2 regions of the Bulleidia sp. HCP3S3_C9 genome follow, and region 1 is predicted to be linked to the other one. Evidence: predicted binding sites of a transcription regulator. Region 1 holds the regulator's gene; the other holds the start of a gene.
The links. The regulator HrcA, encoded in region 1, represses chaperone genes, less so after heat shock. The targets are predictions, from matches to a motif close to TTTTAGCACTNNNNNNNNNNNAGTGCTAAAA.

Region 1 (7,520 bases):
CTCTTTTCAGCATAGAATCAGATGCAGATTCATCTGTATTCATAGAATCCTTAATTTTCTTTTCTAATGCAGGAATTGTTGAATATAATAGCTGACCAGCTTTATCATAGTCGTTTTTTTCTCGTGCAAGATCATATTGTTTTTTGGCTTCTTCTAGTTCATTCTGATAGGAAGCGATAGATTTATCACTTTCCTTTTCAGCGTTCCATTTAGAAATACCAGCTTCAAGCTTTTCATTGACATCTGCAAGTTCTTTTTCAATTTCAGCTTTTCTTGCTAATGACTTATCATCTTTTTCTTTCTTCAATGATTTCAATTCCATATTCAGAAGTTTCTGTTTACGATCGAGTTCATATAATTCTGTAGGCATAGAATCTAGTTCTACACGAATGGATGAGCAAGCTTCATCAACAAGATCAATTGCCTTATCAGGCAAGAAACGATCAGTAATATAACGATCAGAAAGTTTAGCTGCCGCAACAAGCGCTTCATCTTTTATCGTTACATGATGATAATTTTCAAAACGCTCTTTCAAGCCTCTTAAGATTGCAATCGTATCATCTACTGTTGGTTCATTGACAAGAACTTTCTGAAATCTTCTTTCCAGAGCTCTGTCTTTTTCAATGTATTGACGGTATTCATTGAATGTCGTTGCACCAATACATCTCAATTCTCCTCTAGCAAGCAATGGCTTCAACAAGTTCGCCGCATCCATGGATCCTTCTGTTTTTCCAGCACCAACAAGGTTATGAATTTCATCAATAAACAGAATAATATCTCCATTTGCCTTTTGAACCTGTTTTAAAACACCTTTGAGTCTTTCTTCAAATTCACCTCTGTATTTTGCACCAGCAATCAAAGCACCCATATCCAGTTCAATGAGTTTTTTATTCTTCAATCCTTCTGGTACTTCATCATGGTAGATACGCTGTGCCAATCCTTCACAGATTGCTGTTTTACCAACACCTGGTTCACCAATCAACACAGGGTTGTTTTTTGTTTTACGAGATAAAATTTCAATCACACGTCTGATTTCTTCATCTCTACCGATGACAGGATCAATTTTGTGATCTTTCACTTCTTGTACCAAATCTCTGCCATATTTACTTAAGGCATCAAGTTGGCTTTCATTTGTTTTTTCGTCCATCTTCATACCTCCTCTTCTATCATTTTCTGCTTTGATGATATCTTTTAATGTGAAATGCAGCGTATTCATAAGTTCGTTTACAACTGGTGCATTTGTTTCAAAGATACCAATCAATAGATCCGCAGCACTCATATATGTATCGCCAAGTTTTTTCATATAATCCATAGCGTACTGATATCCCTGCTGAAGATAACGATCAATACTCAAGTCATTTGCTCCATCTACACTTGCCATGTTAGATAGTGATCTTTTCACAATCGTCAGAAATTTAGATTTTGGAACATTGATTCTTTCAAATATTCCATCCAGGTTGTCATCTTCACACATTGCACATAGAACATGTTCTACTGTAATCTGTGAATGATGATTTTCCTGTGCTTTTGTAACTGCATTATTAATAATTAGTTGGAGAATTTCAGTCATGATTTCAGGATTCATGATACCACCTCCTTTACAGTTTCTTATTTAAACTGGTTTTTAAATTTTGTCCAAAGTGTTTCAGACTTGGAGGATTCTTGTAACTCCTGTAACTGTTTATAGAGTTCTTTTTCTTTTCTAGAAAGGTCATCGTTTACTTTTATGCGAACAGTAACGATTTCATCACCCTTCTTGCCACCTCTAAGATCAACAACACCTTTGCCTTTAAGTCTTAACTTTGTACCATCCTGTGTACCTGCAGGGATCTTCATAGAAACATCCCCATCAATTGTAGGTACATCTACTGAAGTACCAATCGTAGCATCTACTGCACTGACTGGGATATCAAGATAAATATCTTTGCCATCTCTTACAAAATACTTATGTGGCTGTACATTGATTTCGATATAGAGATCACCATTTGGTCCACCATTGCTTCCTCTACTGCCCTTGCCAGCAACTCTTAACTGCTGACCACTGGAAATACCTGCAGGAATCTTGATTTCAACTGGTGAAGTCTTACGAGTGTAACCTTGTCCATGACATACATGACAAGCCTTTCTTACATGTTTCCCTGTTCCATGACAATCTGGGCATGGACTTTGTGTACGCATCATGCCAAACAAAGACTGTTGAACAGATTCAACATAGCCTGTACCATGACATCTTGGACAGTTTTCAATATCGCTCGGACTTTCAGCACCTGTTCCATGACAATGTTCACACTGCTCATCAAATGTCAGATTCAAAGTTTCTGTTTTACCAAAACATGCATCCATAAAGGAAATAGATATTCTTCTAAATACATCTTCACCCTTTTGTGGACCTTGCTTTGCTCTTGATCTAGATGAAGATGAGAAACCACCCATACCAGATCCAAAGATATCTCCAAAAATATCTCCAAAGTCGCTGAAGTTACCAGAAGAGAATCCAGAGAATCCGCCTCCAAATCCATTGCCACCAGCTGCTTGTGGATCTACACCTGCAAAACCAAACTGATCATAGGCCTGTCTTTTTTTAGGATCAGACAATACTTCATTTGCTTCATTGACTTCTTTAAATTTTTCAGCGGCATCAGGTTCTTTATTCAAATCCGGATGATACTTCTTAGCGAGCTTTCGATAGGCTCGTTTGATTTCATCATCGGTTGCATTTTTGGATACGCCTAATACCTCATAGTAATCTCGCTTATCTGCCATACAAAACCTCACTTATTCTTTGAAATAAGAATGCGGAAATTACATTCCGCATTCATTATGATTAATTCTTTTCTTTGAAATCAGCATCTACAACATCATCATTAGAGGATGAAGTATTGCCAGCTGATGCGGAAGGATCAGCCTGTGCACCTTGCTGCTGGTACATCTGTTGTGCCATAGCATTTGCTGCCTGTTCAAGAGCTTCCATCTTTGACTTCAATGTTTCCATATCATTCTTGTCAATTGCTTCCTGTAATTCATCTCTGAGCTTCTTAACTTCAGCCTTCTGATCTTCACTTACATTTGCATTGTCGCTCTTTAATGTTTCATCGATCTGGTTGATGAAAGCTTCAGCCTTGTTCTTTGTTTCGATTTCTTCCTTACGCTTATCATCTTCAGCCTTATGTTCTTCAGCTTCTCTAACCATTCTATCGATTTCATCATCACTTAATCCAGAAGAGTTCTGAATTGTAATGTGCTGTTCCTTATTTGTACCCTTATCCAATGCAGATACTTTAACGATACCGTTAACGTCGATATCAAACTTAACTTCGATCTGTGGAACACCACGTCTAGCTGGTGCGATACCATCTAACTGGAAGTTACCAAGTGTCTTGTTGTCTGCAGCCATTGGTCTTTCACCCTGTAATACGTGGATATCTACTGCTGGCTGGTTATCTGCTGCTGTTGAGAATACTTGAGACTTGCTTGTTGGGATTGTAGTATTTCTTGGAATCAATACTGTCATAACACCGCCAAGTGTTTCAATACCTAAGCTTAATGGAGTAACGTCAAGTAATAATACGTCCTTGACATCACCACTGATGACACCACCCTGAATTGCAGCACCTAAAGCTACACATTCATCTGGGTTAACAGACTTGTTAGGTTCTTTACCAAGTTCTTTTTTTACAGCTTCCTGCACAGCAGGAATACGTGTAGAACCACCTACAAGTAATACCTGATCAAGATCACTGGAATTCAATCCAGCATCTCTTAATGCATTCTTTACAGGAACCATTGTTCTATCAACAAGATCCTTTGTCATAGCATCAAACTGTGCTCTTGTTAATGTTGCTTCTAAGTGTAATGGACCTTCAGGACCTGCAGAAATGAATGGTAAGGAAATCTGTGTCTGAACTGTTCCAGATAGATCCTTCTTAGCCTTTTCACTTGCTTCCTTCAATCTCTGTAAAGCCATCTTGTCAGCCTTAAGATCGATGTTATGTTCTTTCTTGAAGTTATCAGCTAACCAGTCAATGATCTTTTCATCAAAGTCATCACCACCAAGATGTGTATCACCTGCTGTAGATAATACTTCAAATGTACCATCTGCGATATCAAGAATAGATACATCGAATGTACCACCACCAAGATCGTATACAAGAATCTTGTGTTCAGTATTCTGATCCTTATCAAGTCCAAATGCTAATGCAGATGCTGTTGGTTCATTGATAATTCTTTCAACTTCTAATCCAGCAATCTTACCTGCATCCTTTGTTGCCTGACGCTGTGCGTCGTTGAAGTATGCAGGAACTGTAATTACAGCCTTGTCTACCTTTTCACCAAGATATGCTTCAGCATAATCCTTCAAGTAAGAAAGGATCATAGCGGATACTTCCTGTGGTGTATACTGCTTTCCTTCAAGTTCAACTTTCTTGTCTGTACCCATTAAACGCTTTACAGAATAAACTGTGTTCTTGTTTGTGATCAGCTGTCTTTTTGCAGCATCACCAACAATTCTTTCACCATTTTTAAAAGCTACAACAGAAGGAGTTGTTCTATTACCTTCAGGGTTAGCAATTACCTTTGCTTCCTTGCCTTCCATAACTGCTACGCAGCTGTTTGTAGTACCTAAGTCAATACCAATAATCTTACTCATATTCTTATTACCTCCCGGTTATTCGCTAACCTTTACCATAGCCGCTCTTAAGATGCGGTCTTTCAATTTATATCCTTTTTGCAGTACTTCTGTTACCATTCCTGGTTCTACACCTTCTTTAGCTTCTGTCATTAAAGCCTGATGCCAGTTACCATCGAATGGCTGTCCAAGTGCTTCGATTTCTGTAACGCCTTCTTTTTCAAGGCAAGTCTTCAGCTGGTTGTAGATCATTTCTACACCTTTACGATACGCTTCATCCTGTGTTGCCTGTGCCAATGCTCTTTCGCAGTTATCCAATACAGGTAATACTTCTTTTGCGAATGACTGAATATGATACTTCTGTTTCTGTTCATATTCGTTCATCAGTCTCTTTCTTGTATTTTCTGTATCTGCATAAGCCATAGCATACGCATTTTTGAGTTTTGCGATTTCTTCATCTTTCTTTTTGATTGCTTCATTTAATGAAGCAATCACATCTTCGCTTGTTTCTTTTGTTTCTTCTGTTTTTTCTGTTTCAACGTTTTCTTCTGTTTCTTCAGCGACGACAGCCTCGTCCTTTTCTTCAACTTTCTTTTCGTCTTTATTCACTATCATCACCTCCAGTTTTATACATTTTTTCTATCATTCTTGCCGCATATTCAACCATGCTGACAACTTTGTCATAATTCATTCTGCTAGGCCCAATAACCATGAATTCACCAGTTTCGTCACCATTGACTTTAAACTTGCTTCTAACGACTGCCAAATCGTTATACCATGTCAATTCTGCACCGCTTCTTGTAGATACAGCCACCGCATTTTCATTGGTATTCATCTTTTTCCATACCGATGCATCATTGAACATTGTCATCATTTTTTTCAGCTTGTTAATATCTTCAAACTCCGGCTGATATAACATACGATCTTTTCCAGAGAAGTAGACATTATCAGAAGCAAACTTGACAAATGCTTTTACAAAAGCTGTAAATAACATTTCATGACGCTGTACGACACTGCCGAGATCTGGCTTGATGGATTCCATCTTTTCTGCTAAATCTGTGATTGGCGTACCTTTGAGTTTTTGATTCAGAATATCCGTGCATGTTTCAATATCCTTGAATGGAATATCTTCATCAAAGTGAAAATTCTTTGTTTCTGTATGGCCTGAATCTGTAATAAAGACGCATACCGCATTTCTTTCATCAATTGGGAACAATTTAATATGTTCCAGTCTTTGTGAAGAAGCATCCGGACCAATTGCACCGCTTGTCATATTTGTCATATCACTTAAGATCTGACAGCTTTGTTGAATTGCATCTTCAACATTCAGGTTACTTGTTTCAAATGCATTTCTAATTGCGACTTCCATTTTCTTATCCAGTGAAGATTCGCTCAGTAGATTTTCGCAATAGAATTTATAACCCATTGTTGAAGGAACTCTTCCTGAAGATGTATGTGTTTTTTCAAGATATCCCATTTCTTCAAGTGCCTGCAGATCATTACGGATCGTAGCACTGGAGTATGGCAGATGATATCTTGTCTGTAATGTTTTCGAGCCAACTGGTTCAGCGTTTTGAATGAAGTCATCCACAACAGCCTTGAATATTTCAATTCTTCTTGGCGTCAGCATTCCATACACCTCCTTTTTTAGCACTCTTTCTTCGTGCCTGCTAGTATAGTATACCTTTAAATTAGCAGAGTCAAGATTTGAGTGCTAAATTCTTTCAATTCTTTTTTCAAACAAAAAAATCCAGATATTTCCGGACTTAATTGTGCTTGTAATATGTAATTTTCATGATTCCATAGACAGATTCCTTATGGTAGTGAAAATGTTGAAATGTATCTACGTGATAGTTTTCTTCCTGCAAGGATTCTATCACAACAACACCATTCTCATCTAACAAATTATTGTCATCAATATACTGCATGACTTCTAAATTTTTCTGTTTTGCATATGGTGGATCCAAATAGATCAAACGGAATTTCTTTCCTTCTTCTTTCATTCTAGAAAGCATCTTCATGTCTGCAATCGGATACACTTTCGTTCTATCTTCTACCTTTAAAGAAGCAATGTTATTTCTAATGACAGAACAGGCAATACGATCATTATCAGAAAAGTATGCATTGTCCATACCTCTAGAAAGTGCTTCTAAGCCAACAGCACCACTCCCTGCATAGAGATCCAATACATTTCCACCATCAAAGTATCCACCCAGCGACGAAAAGACAGCTTCCTTTACTTTATCTAAAGTTGGTCTAGTTGCGTTCCCTTTTTTTGTTTCCAGTCTTCTAGAAGCAAATTCTCCTGCAATAATTCTCATTCGATCTCCTTTCTGTTGTATTGTGAAATGACGGCCTGTGCAATTCCTACACAGAACATAATTGATAACGTAGATGATCCACCAGATGAAATCAGCAGCAAAGGAACACCTGTCAAAGGAATCATACCCGTAACACCACCAATATTAAAGAAGCAATGGACAACAAAATACATCGCTGTACCAACAAGTATGATCTTTGCTTTTTCATTTTTTATTTTATTGGCATAGTTCAACAGTCTGAAAATAATGACACTATACAAACCAATTAACGCAAGAAAGCCAATAAAACCACATTCTTCTACAAGAATTGAAAGAATAAAGTCAGTATTTGCGGCTGGGAAATCTGTATATTTTCTAACAGAATTACCAAATCCAACCCCAAATAAACCACCATCAACAAATGAAACAAGTCCTTTTACAATCTGATAGCTGGATCCATAAATATCTTCAAATGGATTGACAGCTGAAAGAAATCGATTGATTTGATATGTCGAAAGCATTGGCAAATGTTCAATAAACTTTACACCCTGAGGAGAAAGAATAAATACAGCTACAGCAACCGTAACACAGAAGCA
Region 2 (7,520 bases), on a different contig from region 1:
GATATCATTGGATTTGATCCAGACATGTGTGCTTTGTTTGAACAGTACCTAACAGACCAGGAAGGCACACCTTACAAAATTGAATTAAAAAAGATGGACTTTGATAACATCGTTACACAGCTGCAAGGTGATCAGATTGACTTAGGTATCTCAGGCTTCACATATGCTGAAGATAGAAAAGTAGAATGGTCTGAACCTTATCTTGGTTCTTCTCAGGTAGCAGTATTGCCAAAAGGATCTTCTATTGCATCTTTAGATGATTTAAAAGGAAAGAAGATTGCCGTACAGACAGGTTCTACTGGTGAAGAAGCAGCAAAAGAAATTGAAGGTGCTGATGTTACTGGATTAAAGAATGCACAGGATATTATGAATGCACTAAGTGCAAATCAGTACGACGCTGCAGTTGTTGATCTGGGCGTTGCGAAAAACTATGTTTCTAACGGAACATTCACAATGCTTGATGACAGCCTTGTAGATGAACAGAACTATGTCATCGCAAAACTCGGAAATACAGAAATTATTGATAAGATCAATAAATGCATCGAAACACTTTTAGCAAGTGATGAATATCAGACACTCTGTGATAAGTATGGTCTAACACCACTTGAAACAAAATAAGGAGTGAGGGAAAGTATAAATATGTTTGTCGCATTTCAAGAAGTCTTTACTTTAGCCAATATTCTGTATCTAGCCAAAGGAGCGTTGTTGTCGATAGGCATCGCAGCACTTTCCCTTTTATTTGGCTTGATCCTTGGAACACTTGGCGCTACAGGAAAAAGAAGTAAACATGCATTGCCAAGAGATATTGCCAATGTATATGTCACGATTATTCGTGGTACACCATTGTTATTACAGATTTTGATCATCTTCTCTGTCATTCCTTCTATGTATACAGCGATTACAGGAAAGATTCTAAGAATTGATCCATTACTTATTGGCGTACTTGCCATGAGTATTAACTCAGGTGCCTACCAGACAGAATTGATTCGTTCAGGTGTCAACGCTGTAGACAAAGGTCAGTGGGAAGCCTGCGAAACACTTGGATTATCCAACTGGAAAACATTAAAGCTTGTCATTCTTCCACAGGCGTTCAAGCGTATCGTACCACCACTCATTTCTGAATTTATTACACTGATTAAAGATAGTTCATTGATCAGCTGTATTGGTGCAGTAGAACTGTTAAAGGGGGCACAGATCATCGGTGCACAATATTTCGATGTCATGTCGCCTTACATGTTAGCCGCAATTTTCTATCTTGTGATGACATGTGTTGTATCTATGATTGGAATGAAAGTTGAAAAGAGGTTATCTGTCAGTGATTAAAGTTGAAAATGTATGTAAGAATTTTAATAAGACACATGCTTTACATAACGTGTCATTAGAGGTAAACCAGGGAGATATCATCTCACTGATCGGACCTAGCGGTTCAGGAAAAAGTACACTGTTAAGATGCATCCATGGTCTAGAAACAATTGATTCTGGAAAAATCTATCTCGATGGAGAACTCATGGATCGTAATAACGAAAAGAAGTTTAGAGAACAAAGAAATAAAATGGGATTTGTTTTCCAGCACTTTAACTTATTTCCAAATATGACAGTTCTTGAAAACTGCAAGCTTGCACAAGTAGAAGTACTTCATAAATCTGATGCAGAAGCAGAAACAGTTGCATTAGAATATCTTGATAAAGTTGGCTTGAAAGAAAAAAGAGACAGCTACCCTAACAACCTCTCTGGCGGTCAGAAGCAGAGAGTCGCAATTGCTAGAGCACTATGCATGTCTCCAGATATCATGCTGTTTGATGAACCGACAAGTGCATTAGATCCAGAAATGATCAAAGAAGTACTGGATGTAATGAAAGATCTTGGAAAACAAGGCATGACAATGGTCGTTGTCACACACGAAATGGGCTTTGCGAGAAAAGTAGGAACAAGAGTTGTATTTTTGGATCAGGGTGAAATTATTGAAGAAAATACTGCTGAAGAATTCTTCTCTAATCCACAGTCTGATCGTGCAAAAGATTTCTTATCTAAAGTATTCTATGACTGAAGAAACTTGTATATGCAGGTTTCTTTTTTGCATATAAAAAGCTGTGTTGACTTATTACAAGTTAGCACAGCTTATTTTTTAGCTTAAATGATGATTTCCACTGCATCCTTGATGATCACAAGAACAATCATGTTCTTCACACGCGTGATCATGATGAGAACACTGTGCATTTGGATCATATTCCAATGAACCATTTAAATACTGTTCAACAGCTGCATCAGCATCTCCACTGACACCACCAAACAACGTAATATTCATTGAACGCAATGCATTCTGTGCACCCATACCAATACCGCCACAGATGAGAACATTCACACCTTCAATCATAAGAAACATCGCCAATGCACCATGTCCCTGTCCGTTTGTATCTACAATTCTTGAAGATACTACTTTGTTATCTTGAATATCATAAACTTTAAACTGTTGTGTATGACCAAAGTGCTGGAAGATCTGACCATCTTCATATGTTACCGCAATTTTCATTTCATTCTTCTCCTATACCCAGACAGTATTGTAACACAAAAGGAAGCCTGTTTTAGACTTCCCATGTTTTTTAATATTGAGGCATTGCAGGGGCAGCTGCTTCCTTGGCAGGAATATCTGCAACTGCAGCTTCTGTTGTAATGAATAAGCCAGAAATACTTGCGGCATTCAATAAAGCAGAACGTGTTACCTTTGTAGGATCAATAATACCCTTGGCAAACATATCGACCCATTCACCATTCTTAGCATTGAAGCCAATGTTTTCTTCCTGCATTAACTGTTTTTCTAGAATTTCATTTCCATCATAGCCAGCATTTTCAGCAATCTGCATGATAGGATACTTCAAAGCATCTAGAACAACATTAATACCTCTTTGTACATCAATTGTTTCATCCTTTAATGTATCCTTGACAGCCTTTAAAGCAGTAATCAATGCAAGACCACCACCAGTCACAACACCTTCACTGACTGCAGCCTTAGTAGCATTCAAAGCATCTTCAATTCTTAGCTTCTTGTCTTTCAGTTCTGTTTCAGTTGTAGCACCAACCTTGATCAAAGCGACACCATTTGTAAGCTTGCCAAGTCTTTCCTGAAGCTTCTTCTTATCGTAATCACTCTTTGTGTTTTCGATTTCTTTCTTGATTCCTTCAACTCTTTCAGCAACAACACCAGCATCACCATTGCCATCAATGATTGTTGTCTTATCCTTGCCAACGATAACCTTCTTAGCAGAACCAAGATCTTCAACCTTCATATCCTGTAAGTTCATGTTGAGATCCTTTGCATAGAAGTTTGCACCTGTCATAGCAGCAATATCAGCTAACTGGTTCTTAGCATTGTCACCAAATCCAGGAGCCTTTGTCGCAACAACATTGAATGTTCCACGCAGCTTGTTGATGATCAAAGTAGACATCACTTCATTATCAAAGTCATCCGCAATAATCATCAAAGCCTTGTTAGACTTTACAACTTCTTCAAGAACTGGAAGAATTTCCTGAATTGTATTGACCTTCTGATCTGTTACCATGATCAATGGATTTTCAAGTGTGACTTCATTCTTATCATGGTCTGTTACCATATAAGGAGAAACATAACCCTTGTCATACTGCATACCTTCTGTCATTTCTAATGAAGTTTCAAAAGATCTGGATTCATCAACATTGATAACACCGTCATTGCCAACCTTTTCCATAGCTTCAGCAATGATAGAACCAATTTCTTCACTGCCGCTGGAAATTGTAGCAATATTCTTTACATCATCATTTGTTGTAACCTGATGACTTTCTTCAAGAAGCTTTTCAGCAACCGCATGTGCTGCCTTTTCAATACCTTCTCTCATCAATACTGGGTTTGCACCCTTATCTACTGCCTTCAGACCACTTGTAATCATAGCCTGTGTCAGGATTGTAGCTGTTGTTGTACCATCACCAGCAAGTTCATTTGTATTATTTGCGGCTTCATATACAAGCTTTGCACCCATATTTTCAAACTTGTCTTCAAGTTCAATTTCCTTAGCAATTGTTACGCCATCATTTGTGATAACTGGAGAACCATAGCTCTTTTCAAGAACAACGTTTCTTCCTTTTGGACCTAATGTAACCTTTACCGCATCAGCGAGCTTATTGACACCATCGAGCATTCCATCTCTAGCGTCTTTTGCATATCTAATTTCCTTAGCCATAAATCATTACCTTCTTTCTTATTCAACAACTGCGAGAATATCTTCAGCCTTGATAATGAGATATTCCTTGCCAGCATCTTTTACTTCTGTTCCAGAATACTTTTTGTAGATAACATGCTGAGAAACCTGTAAATTAATTGGTGTAATTTCACCCTTGTCATTTGTTTTACCTGGACCAACAGCGACTACAATACCGTGACTTGGTTCATCTTTTGCTTCTTTTGTTGTAAGAATGATTCCACTTTGTGTTTTTTCTTCTTCTTTTACTTTTTCTAATACTACGTAATCATGTAATGGTTTTAACATACAATTACCTCCATTTTTTCTTAGCACTCACTCATTAGGATTGCTAACAATAGTTATTATAGTCACAAATAGCACTGAGTCAAGATGAGTGCTAAAATAATTTTAATAATTTCAAACATTTTACAAATCCTCATTCATACCATATCCGTGCTAGAATAAATACATGAAAAATTTAAGTTTAGAATATTTCAATGATGCAGCATTATTACCAGTTGCATTATTATGTTTTCTTTTCAGCACTGTTATCTGGATTTGTTTTTACTTCATCAAAGAAAACAAAACACAAAAAGAAACAAACAAAGAAGTTCCCGTCCTATCGTTTGTTCATTCAACAAAAACATATCCATCTTACAGAAAAAAAGATATTCGTAATACTATATGGATTACAGGAATTTACGCAATCATTTCTTTCTACCAGCTTGGCTCTCTGACATTTCCAATAACAACATGGCAACCATCCAAAACAGGACAGGATATTGTCTTCGAGCTAAAAACAGATACAAACTTTGATGCAATCTATACAATCTATGGTGAAGGAGATAACAACTCCAATCCAGATACATATCAATTAGGCACAGAAGGCATACAAATCTATGGATCCAATGATCATCATTCATGGGATCTTATCACAACATTGAAAAAAGGATCTATTTATCAGTATCAGATCATTGAAGGAAACTGGAAATATAAATATGTATGGCTGAAAAGTACAAACAAAAATAACTCTTTAACAGAAATTGGTCTAAGAAGTACTTCACATACATCCTTTGTTCCATTGAGCATTGAAATGGATGGGCAAAAAGACAGCCAATATCCTGCTACTTTATTAATTGATGAACAGGATAAGCTTGTATTACATCCAACATATTATGATCAGTCTTACTTTGATGAAATCTATCATCCAAGAAATGCATGGGAAATTGCCAATGGACAAGACATGTACGCTACTGTTCATCCACTGTTTGGCACAAATACGATGGCATTATTTATTAAACTGTTTGGAATGTCTCCATTTGTATGGAGACTTCCTGGTGCTTTGTTTGGGGTATTTATGATTCCACTCATGTATGGCATTGCTAGAAGATTATTTCATAAAACATCCATTGCAACAATTGCATCGATTCTATTAGCGTTTGATTTCATGCATTTAACAACTTCAAGAATTGGAACACTGGAACCATTCAGCATCTTCTGGATTATGGTGATGTTCTATTACATGATTCGTTACATTCAGATGAGCTGGTATGATACAACATTCTTCAAACAGTTGAAATACTTAGCACTCTGTGGAATCACAATGGGAATTGCGATCGCCACAAAATGGACTGCATGCTATTCTGCAGTTGGCTTAGCCATTCTATTATTCTCATATTTCTTCATTCAATATTCAGATTATCAGAAAGCAAAAAAACATTTAAAGAATGCACATCTTGTACCAAGTGAAGAAACATTCGCTGCACATATTACAGAAGTGTTTCCAAAACGCTTTGCAATCACAATTGGATTATGTTTTATTTTCTTTATCTTTATTCCAATCATCATTTACGCAATTTCATATATTCCTGATCGTGTATGGAAAAACGATGGATGGTCTTTCATGAATGTATGGAAACAGTGTGAATACATGTTTCAATATCATTCTTCATTAAATGCAACACATCCATATTCCAGTACATGGAAGCAATGGCTTTTAGATCTTAGACCAATCTGGTACTACAACGGATATGATGCCAATAACAGTCAGCATACGATTTCCTGCTTCTCTAATCCACTGATGACGTGGCTGTCACTAGGAGCAATCGTATTTACAGTATTGGATGGAATTCGTACAAAAAAACTATCCTCATTTGTCATTGCCATTGGATATATCACAGCATTAGCCCCTTGGATGATCATTACACGCTGTGTATTTGCATACCACTTCTACCCAACGTCAATCTTTGCGATATTATCGATTGCTTATTTATTTTCATACTTATGGGAATATGGCATTGTGGGAAAAAGTGTCGTTTGTTTCTATATTGTTATGTATATTTTATTGTTTGTTGTGTTCTTGCCGGCAACTGCTGGTTTTGCCACAACAAATACATATATTAAATCACTAGAATGGTTCAGCACATGGTACTTTGGTTAAAGAAGAAATGGAAAGATATTGTATTTGCATGTTTAATTACATGCCTTTTCCTTCTGCCATACATCACAAAAGATTTTCTAGGCATTGAACACGATACATTCTTTCATGTATCTAGAATTGAACAATTATCAAAAGCAATACAGCATGGTCAATTCTTTCCTGCTCTCTATCCCTATGAAAATCATCACTATGGATATGCTTCCCCTCTTTTCTATTCGGATGTATTCCTTATCATTCCTGCACTACTGCATCTTTATGGTGCATCATTAGCATTTTCTTATCAATTGACTGTTGGTATTGCCTCTTTTCTTTCTGCATATGCAATGATTCAATTAGCAATGCACATCACAAACAATCGAGGCATCAGCTATATCGCTTCCTGTGCATATTTATTCTCTAATTACCGAATTACAGATGTTTATGTCAGAGGTGCACTTGGAGAAATCTTTGCCTTTGCTTTTCTTCCCTATATGTTATTAGGCATCTATCAGATTATTTATAAAAATGGTTCGTGGATCACATTGACCATTTCATTAACTTTCTTAGCGTTATCACATAACCTGACATTTCTAATGGCAAGTATTCTATGTGCAATTCTATGTATCATTTCTATACCACGATTAAACAAAGAGAAATACATACATATCTTTCTCTCTGTATTCTTTGCCTTTCTATTATCATTCTTTTTTACAATTCCAATGATTGAACAGCTACGTTCTCAAAAATTCATTGTGGACTATTACGGAAGCAATTCTAACCTTGTCGCAAATGCAATGGATACATGGCAATATTTTGTGAACAAGACAATCTTCGGCTATAGTGGAAATACGTTAGAACACGCAAAAACAATGACTGTCAATGTCGGATGG

Region 2: a site for HrcA is predicted at 4,584-4,614, ahead of ACTND6_RS09660 (co-chaperone GroES). Genes of this name have one in related genera too.

Annotation. Positions count from the first base shown of each region.
Region 1 is NZ_JBQHWJ010000027.1:1,133-8,652, forward strand. It holds gene ACTND6_RS06145 (ATP-dependent Clp protease ATP-binding subunit) at 1-1,585, opposite strand, end outside; gene dnaJ (molecular chaperone DnaJ) at 1,609-2,763, opposite strand; gene dnaK (molecular chaperone DnaK) at 2,825-4,645, opposite strand; gene grpE (nucleotide exchange factor GrpE) at 4,664-5,233, opposite strand; gene hrcA (heat-inducible transcriptional repressor HrcA) at 5,226-6,254, opposite strand; gene rsmD (16S rRNA (guanine(966)-N(2))-methyltransferase RsmD) at 6,391-6,945, opposite strand; gene ACTND6_RS06175 (FtsW/RodA/SpoVE family cell cycle protein) at 6,942-7,520, opposite strand, start outside.
Region 2 is NZ_JBQHWJ010000063.1:3,442-10,961, forward strand. It holds gene ACTND6_RS09635 (transporter substrate-binding domain-containing protein) at 1-618, shown strand, start outside; gene ACTND6_RS09640 (amino acid ABC transporter permease) at 640-1,323, shown strand; gene ACTND6_RS09645 (amino acid ABC transporter ATP-binding protein) at 1,316-2,047, shown strand; gene ACTND6_RS09650 (NifB/NifX family molybdenum-iron cluster-binding protein) at 2,126-2,530, opposite strand; gene groL (chaperonin GroEL) at 2,601-4,211, opposite strand; gene ACTND6_RS09660 (co-chaperone GroES) at 4,230-4,517, opposite strand; gene ACTND6_RS09665 (glycosyltransferase family 39 protein) at 4,681-6,651, shown strand; gene ACTND6_RS09670 (6-pyruvoyl-tetrahydropterin synthase-related protein) at 6,636-7,520, shown strand, end outside.